Regions from separate parts of the Micromonospora inyonensis genome, predicted to be linked through region 1. Evidence: riboswitches for the same ligand, from Rfam matches in the RefSeq annotation. Region 1 holds a riboswitch; the other holds the start of a gene.

Evidence for each region. Region 1 has a riboswitch for S-adenosylmethionine ahead of thrC (threonine synthase). Riboswitches for the same ligand answer to the same signal wherever they lie in the genome.
Region 2: another riboswitch for S-adenosylmethionine. It lies ahead of GA0074694_RS21095 (aminotransferase class V-fold PLP-dependent enzyme); the one in region 1 lies ahead of thrC (threonine synthase).

Annotation. Positions count from the first base shown of each region.
Region 1 is NZ_FMHU01000001.1:886,818-891,704, forward strand. It holds gene GA0074694_RS03925 (IS5 family transposase) at 35-937, shown strand; gene thrC (threonine synthase) at 1,193-2,479, opposite strand; SAM riboswitch class I at 2,490-2,625, opposite strand; gene GA0074694_RS03935 (A24 family peptidase) at 2,758-3,489, shown strand; gene GA0074694_RS03940 (hypothetical protein) at 3,586-4,263, shown strand; gene GA0074694_RS03945 (peptidoglycan recognition protein family protein) at 4,267-4,887, opposite strand, start outside.
Region 2 is NZ_FMHU01000002.1:1,456,074-1,460,960, forward strand. It holds gene GA0074694_RS21075 (methyltransferase) at 1-454, shown strand, start outside; gene GA0074694_RS21080 (hypothetical protein) at 606-1,205, opposite strand; gene GA0074694_RS21085 (SAM-dependent methyltransferase) at 1,706-2,512, shown strand; partial or broken gene GA0074694_RS32340 (EAL domain-containing protein) at 2,834-3,061, shown strand; SAM riboswitch class IV at 3,073-3,193, shown strand; gene GA0074694_RS21095 (aminotransferase class V-fold PLP-dependent enzyme) at 3,240-4,514, shown strand; gene GA0074694_RS21100 (hypothetical protein) at 4,583-4,887, opposite strand, start outside.

The sequences.
Region 1 (4,887 bases):
CCATCTGCACGGAGACCTCGTGGCCAGCGTAGCGGTGACGAGGCGGCACGACCTGACTGACGCGCAGTTTGCGGTGTTGGAGCCGCTGCTGCCCAGACCGAAGAAGGCAGGTCGACCGCCGAAGTGGAGCAAGCGGCAGCTCATTGACGGGATCAGGTGGCGGGTCCGCACGGGTGCGCCGTGGCGGGACGTGCCGGACTGCTACGGGCACTGGCGCACGGTGTACGGGCTGTACCGGCGCTGGCAGCGGGCCGGTGTGTGGGCGCGGATCCTGGCCGGGTTGCAGGGTAGGGCCGACGCGGTCGGGTTGATCACCTGGGACGTGAGCGTGGACTCCACGATCGCCCGGGCGCATCAGCACGCCGCCGGTGCCCGCCGGGACAGTCACACGCAGGTCGAGCCGCCGGGCGGCAGTGGCGCCGTCGAGCCGGCCGATCACGCGCTGGGCCGCTCGCGTGGCGGTCTGACGACGAAGCTGCACCTGGCCTGCGAGCAGGGCCGCATGGTGCTGGCGTTCGTCATCACCGGTGGGCAGCGCGGCGACAGCCCGCAGTTCACCACGGTGCTGCACCGCGTCCGGGTGCCTCGCCTCGGCGTCGGCCGACCCCGGTGCCGGCCGGACCGGGTCCTGGCCGACAAGGCGTACAGCAGCAAGGCCAACCGGAGCTACCTGCGCCGGCGCGGCATCGGCTGCGTCATCCCGGTCAAGGCCGACCAGGCCGCGAACCGACGCAAGAAGGGCTCGGCGGGTGGCCGTCCACCCGCCTTCGACCCCAGCGCATACCGGCAGCGTCACGCCGTGGAGTGCGGCATCAACCTGCTCAAACAGCACCGTGCCGTGGCCACCCGATACGACAAGCTCGCCGTGCGGTACGAAGCCACCGCCACCATCAGCATGATCGACATCTGGCTCCGACGCCTCGAACGGCACTTATGACACACGGCCTAAATCGCTGGCCCGGAAGCTCTGGTCGGGAGGGACGATCGCACAACGCCGCCGGCGTTGGGTCGCAAGGCTTGAAAAGTCTTCGGCGATCGCCCTCCCGCAGGAAGCATCCTGCGCCTGACCGGTTACTGGCGTCAAGTCCCCGGAGGGTGGTTTCTGCACCCTGGGCGAACGGTCGGTTACCCGACGGATCGGCCCGATCCCCCGTTCGGGCGATTCGGCCGATCCGTCGGGGCGGTACGCAGGTCAGCCGAGCAGCCCAGCGTCCCGGGCGGCACGCAGCGACGGCTTGATCCGGTGCGTCGGGCCGACCTGGCCGGCGACCGCGTCGATGGTCTTCAGACCCTCGCCGGTGTTGAAGACCACCGTCTCGGCGGTCCGGTCCAGCCGGCCGGAGGCGACCAGCTTGCGCAGCACCGCGACGGTCACCCCACCGGCCGTCTCGGCGAAGACCCCGGTGGTCCGGGCGAGCAGCCGGATCCCCGCGCGGATCTCCTCGTCGTCGGCGTGGTCCATCCACCCACCGGTACGGCGCACCGCCTCCAGGGCGTAGAGGCCGGCGGCCGGGTCGCCGATGTTCAACGACTTGGCGATGCCGGTCGGCTTGACCGGGGTGATGGTGTCGGTGTCGGCGTGCAGGGCGGTGGCGATCGGGTTGCAGCCGGTCGACTGCGCGCCGAACACCTTCCAGCCGCCGGCCGGGGCCTCGACCAGCCCGATCTCGACCAGCTCGCTGAACGCCTTGTCGACCTTGGTGAGCAGTTCGCCGCTGGCCATCGGGATGACCACCTGAGCCGGGATCCGCCACCCGAGCTGTTCGGCCACCTCGTACCCGAGGGTCTTCGACCCCTCGGCGTAGTAGGGACGGACGTTCACGTTGACGAACGCGGTGTCCTCGAACTCGTCGGTCTCGACCAGCTCGCCGCAGAGGCGGTTCACGTCGTCGTACGAGCCGTCGATGGCGACCAGGTCGCCGCCGTACACGGCGGTGGTGATCACCTTGCCCTGTTCCAGGTCACCCGGGATGAAGACCACCGAGGGCACGCCGGACCGGGCGGCGTGCGCGGCCACGGAGTTCGCCAGGTTGCCCGTCGAGGCGCAGGCGAAGCGGGTGAAGCCGAGCGCGCGGGCGGCGGTCAGCGCCACCGAGACCACCCGGTCCTTGAACGAGTGGGTCGGGTTGGCGCTGTCGTCCTTGATCCAGAGCGGGGCGGTGATACCCAGCTCGGCGGCGAGGTTGCCGGCGGCGACCAGCGGGGTCAGCCCGGGGTCGAGGGTGACCCGGGTGGCCGGGTCCTGGCCGGCGGGCAGGAGGGCGGCGTACCGCCAGAGGTTCTGCGGGCCGGCCTCGATCTGCTCCCGGGTGACCCGCGCCAGCGCGGCGGTGTCGTAGTCGACCTCGAGCGGGCCGAAACACTCGTAGCAGGCGTGCTGGGCGGCGAGCGGGTACCGGGCCGAACAGGCGCGGCAGACGAGGGCGCGGGCGGGGCTGGCGGTGGTGTCGATACCGGGGGCGACGATCGTCGACGTCATGTCGAGGGTCCTCTCATCTTTCCCCGCGTCGCACCCTGCGGCGGGGACGGACTTGGCACCTGCCCCGTCGGACGCTCAGCTCTGAGCGCACGGGGTGGTTGCCGGGGCGTCGTCGGGCCGTATCCCTCAGCCCCTCTGGATGAGGTATTCAGTTGTGCAGCAGATTCTACGAGCAGCCTGCGCTTTTGCCGACCCTCCTTCCCACGCTGTGAGCCACCTCGCCCCCGCCGGTCCCCGGCGGGCGGGTGGGCCCGGGGCGGGAGGGATAGGGTGCGGCGGTGTTGGCGGCTGCGCTGGGGTGCGGGGTGGCGGGGGCGTTCGTCCCGGCGGTGGCGTACCGCCTCGCCGTGCCGTACGGGCAGCCCGCCCGGCGGGACTGCGCCGCATGCGGTGCCCCGCTGGCGGCCGGGGCACGCGGGTGGGTGGCGGCCCGGTGCGGGTACGGACACCGGCTGGGGGTGCCGCGCTGGCTGACCGCTTCGGTCGCCGGGTCGGCCGGCGGGCTGCTCGGGGCGGCGCTGGGACCGGTGGCCGTACTGCCGATCTTCCTCGCCCTCACGGTGCTCGGCGTGCTGCTCGGCGTCGTCGACGTCGCCTGTCAGCGCCTGCCCGACCAGGTGGTGCTGCCGGCACTGGCGGCCACTCCGGTGCTGCTCGGTGCCGTCGCCGGCCGGAGCGGCGCGTGGGACGACTGGTGGCGAGGGCTGCTCGCCTGCCTGGTGGTCGGCCTGGTCCTCACCGGGATGGTGCTGCTGCCCGGCGGTGGCCTCGGCGTCGGTGACGCGAAGGTGGGCGCGCTGCTCGGCTGGTACCTCGGCTGGCTGGGGTGGGAGGCGGTGGTCCTGGGCGTGGTGCTGCCCTGGGTGGTGAACGTCCCCGTGCTGCTGGTGCTCCTCGCCACCCGCCGGGTCGGTTGGCGGACGGCGATGCCCTTCGGGCCGGCGCTCCTGGTCGGCGCGCTGCTGGCGGTGCCGGCGGTCACCTGGTGGCCGGCGCTCGCGGCCTTCTGAGCCCGCCGTCCGACGGCCTGCGGATCAGCCCTCGACCGGCACTGGCATCCATTCAGTACTGTCCCGCTCACCGGTTCGAGGGAAAGGTGGCGGACGATGCGTCGGAGGATCGTGCCAGTGGTGGCACTGGTGCTGGTCTGCGTACTGACCGCCTGTGGCGGCAGTGGCAGCGGCAAGAAGAAGCGGTCCCGGGACAGCCGGCCGGCGGCCGGTTCCTCCGCGAAGAAGGTCGTCACCCCGTCGACCGACCGGGACGACGAGGCACCGGTCGACCCCACCCCGAGCCCCACCACGACGCCACGACGCAAGGTACGCGCGCTGACCTGCGGGGACCTCCGCGACGCGCAGGTGGGCAGCAGCACGGTGCGGTACCAGGGGTACCCGGACCACCTGCCGCTGCACGAGGGCCGGTGGAGCGGCGAGGACGGCGCGACCGTCCTGCTCCAGGAGCCCTGCGCGATCGGTGACCTCGACGGCGACGGGGCGGCCGACGCGGTCGGCGCCGTCATGCTGGAGACGGGCGGGACGGGACGCTTCTGGAGCCTGGTGGTGTGGCGCAACGTCGGTGGCGAGCCGCGCTACGTCACCGTCACCGACCTCGGCGACCGTACCCCGGTACAGTCGATCCGGATCACCGACCGGAAGGCCACCGTCATCTACCTCACCCGGTCGGCGGACGCGGCCATGGCGGAGCTGGACATCCGCCGGACCGCCGTCCACCGCCTCTCCGGCACCCGGTTCGCCGAGGTGAGCCACACCGACGCCGCCGCCTGACGATCAGTCGGCGAGCCGACGGGCGAGTTCGGCGGAGACCTTCTGCGCCAGGTCGGGCGGGATCGCGGCGGCGATGGCCTCCGGGGTCAGCGTGGCCAGCACCCCACGGACGATCTCCTCGCTGGGGTTGCGGGCCAGCAGGTCCCGGACGTTCAGGAAGGTCTCGTTGAGCACCCGGAGGGTGGAGTAGTCGGTCGGGATGCCGCCACCGACGTACTGCCACGGCAGGGCGCGCATGGTCCGGGCGACGGCAGGGTCCTGGAGGATGGCCAGGAACTGTGCGGGGGTCATATCGTCCTCACTCTGGTTGAGGGCCTGCTCGACCGTGGTCAGCAGGTGGTCCCAGGGGAAGTTCGCGCCGGGATCGGTGTGGGTGGTGCCACCCCAGGCCAGCCGCATGTCGTCGTGGCCGTAGAAGGCCCGGACCCGCGGGTTCGAACTCATCTCGGCCACAGTGGCGCGGCGGGGCACGACACCGTGCCGGCGACAGACCACGGCCAGCACGTCGGCGAGCCGGTCCCAGGCCACGTTGTCGAGCCACCACTGTCGGGATCTGGCGCTGGTGCCGGTGATCTCAACGGCGATGGCGTTCTCGTTGCCGGTGCCTGAGCCGGCGTGACCGGC
Region 2 (4,887 bases), on a different contig from region 1:
GAACCTGTCGGCGACGGTGTACGACCTGCCCCACGTCTGCCCGATCGCTGATTCGAAGATCGCCGACGCTGGACTGAGTGGACGGATCACCACGGTTTCCGGGGACTTTCTGCGCGACGCCGCGCTGCCTGCGGGCTACGACGTGATCCTGTACAGCATGATCATGCACGACTGGGGTGAGGACACCGACCGGGAACTGCTGGCACGCGCCCACGCGGCGCTGACACCCGGTGGCGTGGTCATCATCAGCGAACTGATGCTCAATGCCGAACGCACCGGCCCGGCCGAGGCTGCCCTGATGGGTATGAACATGCTCATCGAGACCACAGCCGGCAAGAACTACTCCGAGACCGAGTACACGATGTGGTTGCGGGATGCCGGATTCTCCGACATCCGTACCCTGCCGTTCGTCGCGGCCGGCGCGAACGGGGTCGTCATCGGCGTCAAGGACTGACCGGACCGTGGCGGCGGTCGGGGAGGGTCCGGAGCTTCGTGCCGGGCCCGCCCGACCGCCTGGCGCGACCCGACCTCCGTCGATGCGTGCACACCGACGAGGGCCCCTTCCCGGATCGGGAAGGGGCCCTCGTGGTTGTCCTGTCCGGTCGTCACCTGGTCCAGAGTTCGGCGACGAGGTCGGCGGCCTGCTTCTCCCACTGGGCGTAGTGGTCGGGGTAGGCCGACACCTGCACGGTCTGGGCGGCCTGGGTCAGGGGCAGGTCCTGCCAGCCGTCGACCTGCTTCAGACCGGTGAGGAACGCGGTGGTGGCGTACTCGGGGTCGGTGATCTGCTCGACCGTGCCCCACCCGCTCGACGGGCGCTGCTGGAACAGGCCCTGCGAGTCGTGGTCGTTGCGGTCACCCAGGTGGCCCAGGTTCTCCAGCTTCGACTCCTGGAGGGCGGTGGCGATGGCGACCACGGCGGCCCGCTCGTCCATGCCGTTCTTCTTGGTGGCCTCGATGATGGCCTTGGCGTTGGCCTTCTGCTCGTCGGTCAGGGGGACCGTCGACTGGCCGGCGGGCACACCGTTGGGCAGTAGCTTGTCCGTCGACACCGGCTTGTCTGCCGTCACCTGCTGGGTCGCCGCGACCGGCGTGGTGGTCACTGCCGGGGTCGTGTCCTGCGACAGGCCCGGACCGGCGGCGATTCCGGCTGCGGCGGTCAGACCTGCGATGGACAGCACACCACGCTGGATAAGCTTGTTCATGGTCAAAGCTCCGTTCGGGGGTCGACGCACACATCCGGACATGCCGCCCAGGCGGGCGGGGAGGGAGCGGACGGTGCGTGAGCACCACACGTAAGGGCGCTCTGAGAACGTTCCGGGGGATTTCGCGACGCACCGGAGAGGGGATCGGGGGATCCACCGGGCCCGCCGGGCGGGCTGCTCCATCGGCGTCGACATGGTGTAACGACCGGCGGGCCGACCCCATTCCCGGGCCACCCGACCCACCCGCGCGCTCACCGGCGGCGGGTCACGGCCGCACGGGGACACAACCGACGCGCCCCCACCGCCATTCCCCGCTGTCAGATCCGGCTGCGCCGTCGGGTGCTGGCCTGCGGAGCCCGCACCGGGACACGGCCGTGATCGCGAAGAAGAGCAGGGTTCGTTACTATTAGCCGTTCGCGATCCCGGTGCGGATCATCTACCGATGGATTCCCATTGCAGCGGTGGCGCCGGTTACGTCACTGTCGGCGAGGAGGGCGGCGATGGAGCGGCCGGACTGGGCACCAGACGATGTCGATCTGAGTCGCCCGAGCGTCGCCCGGGCCTACGACTACTGGCTCGGCGGTTCGCACAACTTCGAGGTCGACCGGGAGTTCGCCCGCCAGGCGCTCGCGGCGGTGCCGGACCTCCGCCTGGTGGCGCGGGCGAACCGTGAGTTCCTGCATCGCGCGGTGCGGTTCATGCTCGACGAGGGGATCCGGCAGTTCCTGGACATCGGGTCCGGTATCCCGACGGTCGGCAACGTGCACGAGATCGCCCAGCGGGTGGATCCGGATGCCCGCGTGGTCTATGTGGACATCGATCCGGTGGCCGTGGCGCACAGCACGCGGATCCTCGCCGATCAACCGAACGCGGTGGCACTGATGGAGGACCTACGCCATCCGGAGGTCATCCTCGAACACCCCGAGACCCGCCGGCTGTTGGACCTCGACCAGCCGGTCGGCCTGCTGCTCGTGTCGGTCGTGCACGCGATTGCCGACGAGGACGATCCGTACGGGCTGGTCCGGCGACTGTGGACGGCGCTGGCACCGGGCAGCTGCGTGGCGATCAGCCACGTCACCACCGACAGCCGGCCGGACGAGATGGGGGAGGGCGCCCGGTTGAGTGGTCGGACGAGCACCCCGGTCACCGCCCGGACCCTCTCCCAGGTGCAGAATCTCTTCGCCGGCCTCGAGCTGGTGGAACCCGGCGTGGTGTGGTCGCCGTTGTGGCGTCCCGAGACGCCGGACGATGTCGGTGAGTATCCCGAGCGGATGAGCTTCTACGTGGGAGTCGGACGCCGCAGGTGAGCGATCGGCCCGATGCCGACGGGGTCGACGACCGGTGCCGTCAGGGTGTCGAGGAGTTCGCCAGGGTGTGGGCCGCTGCGCTGCACCGGGCGCACTACGTGCCGATCAGCGCCGAGGAGCGGCGTCGGATCGTGATCGGGCTGGCGGACCGTCTGGTCGCCGCTGTCCTCGCCGGACCGGCTGACCCCGGCGGGGGCCGGCGGATCGGTGCCGAACTCGTGGCGGCCGGCTTCGGGTCACCGGAGGCGTTCGGCCGGACGATCGCAATCGTCGGTTCGCGTCTTCTCGCCGACCTGGGGCTGTCGGCGGACCACACGCTGGACCGTCGTGTCGCTCGGCCACCAGCTCGGTCTCACCGTGACCGCCGAAGGTATCGAGACCTCCCAGCAGGCCGACCGCGTGGCCGCCACCGGCTGCGACAGTGGGCAGGGCTGGTACTTCGGTCACCCGGTGCCGCCCAGCGAGATCACCGACAGCATCGTGACGCAGCACCAGCGGATGCCCACCACCCAGCTGCCCGGATTTGGCAGGACCGCGTCCGGCAGCTAAGCTGCGGCCCAGGTCATGAGTGCCAGCGACAAGCCCCGGCTTGCTGGCCGGCAACCCTCGTCGAGGTTCGCGGTGGGGTGCCCCGGGTGATGACCCGGCCCAGCGCGACCAGGTGCTGGGCAAGCGCGGACCCCGTCCAGCTGCCGTTCCGGGGTCCCTGGACTGCCGGAGGTCTGCCATGACCACTGCCCTCGTACCGTCGCCCCTGCGTGCCGGACTCCGTCCGGCACCGCAACCGCCGTACCAGCCGCTCCAGGTGCTCGGAGTGCCCGGCGAGGTCAACCTCGACTACGCCGCCTCCGCACCGTGCGCCCGTGCCGCCGCCGACGCGGTGGCCGAGCTGCTGCCCTGGTACGCCAGCGTGCACCGGGGTGCCGGCGCCCTCTCCCGGCGCTGCACCCTCGCGTACGAGCGGGCCCGGCAGACCGTCGGCGACTTCTTCTCCGCCCGCCCCGAGGATCACGTGATCTTCACCCGGAACACCACCGACGCGCTCAACCTGCTCGCCCACGTGCTTCCCGCCGGCACGAAGGTCGTGACCTTCGCCGCCGAACACCATGCCAACCTGCTGCCCTGGCCCGCCGGGGCACTCCGGCTGCCGGTGCCCGACTCTCCGCACGCGGCGGTACGCGGGCTCGCCGCCGCCCTGCGTGAACTGCGTCGCGGGTCCGACCCGGGTGCGCCGATCCTGGTAGCGGTCACCGGCGCGAGCAACGTCACCGGGGAATGTTGGCCGGTGGCCGAACTCGCCCAGGTGGCCCACCGGTACGGCGCCCGCGTCGCGCTGGACGCCGCCCAGCTGGCACCGCACGTTCCCGTCGACCTGGCCGCGCTCGACGTGGATTACCTCGCCGCGTCCGGGCACAAGCTGTACGCCCCGTTCGGTGCCGGCGTGCTCGTCGGACGGGCGGACTGGCTGGACGCCGCCCCGCCGTACCTTCTCGGCGGCGGGGCCACCCGGCACGTCGGGCCGGCGACGCACGACGTGCGCTGGACCACCGGCCCGGGGCGGCACGAGGCCGGCACCCCGAACCTGCTCGGTGCGGTGGCCCTGGCGGCGGTCTGTGCCGCGCTCACCGCCGCGGACCGCGCCGCCCTGCACCGCCGTGAGCAGGAATTGCTGACCCGGTTGCGTACCGGCATCGCGGCACTGCCGCACCTCGTCGAGCTGCGGACGTTCGGCCCCGCGGCCGACCGGGTCGGCATCGTGTCGTTCGTGGTCGCCGGCCGGGACTCGGCCGAGGTGGCGGCCACCCTCGCCGCCGAGCACCGGATCGGGCTACGCGACGGGCTGTTCTGCGCCCACCCGTTGGCCCGACGGCTGCTCGCCGAGGCCGCCGCGCGTGGTGGGCACCGTGACCTGCCGCCCACCGCCCTGCGGGCCAGTCTCGGACTGGGCAGCACCGACGACGACGTGGACCGCCTGCTGGCCGCCCTCGCCGCCCTCGGGTGAGCTGGCCCGGCCACCGGGCCTGTCACCGACGGCCGGCACGATGTGGCACGGCGAGCCGGTGAACCCGGTCATCCGCCGGGGAACTGGTCCGGGTCGACGCTGCTGGTGCTGGCGTTGCCGCCCACCACAGGGGTGAGGGAGAGCGTCCAACTGGTGTACGTCCGCGAGGTGGTGCTGAACGTGAGCGGGTCGTCGAACTTCTCGAAGTCGCAGTCCCGGCTGAACGCCTTGTTCCTGGCGTCCCAGTCCTTGCCGCTGGTCATGAAGATCTGGTAGGTCCCGTCCCGGACACCGCGTACCGTGAAGGTGCTCTTGCTCCGGACGTAGACCCGGGTGACCGCTGTCTTGCCCCGGACGATGCTGATCACCGCGT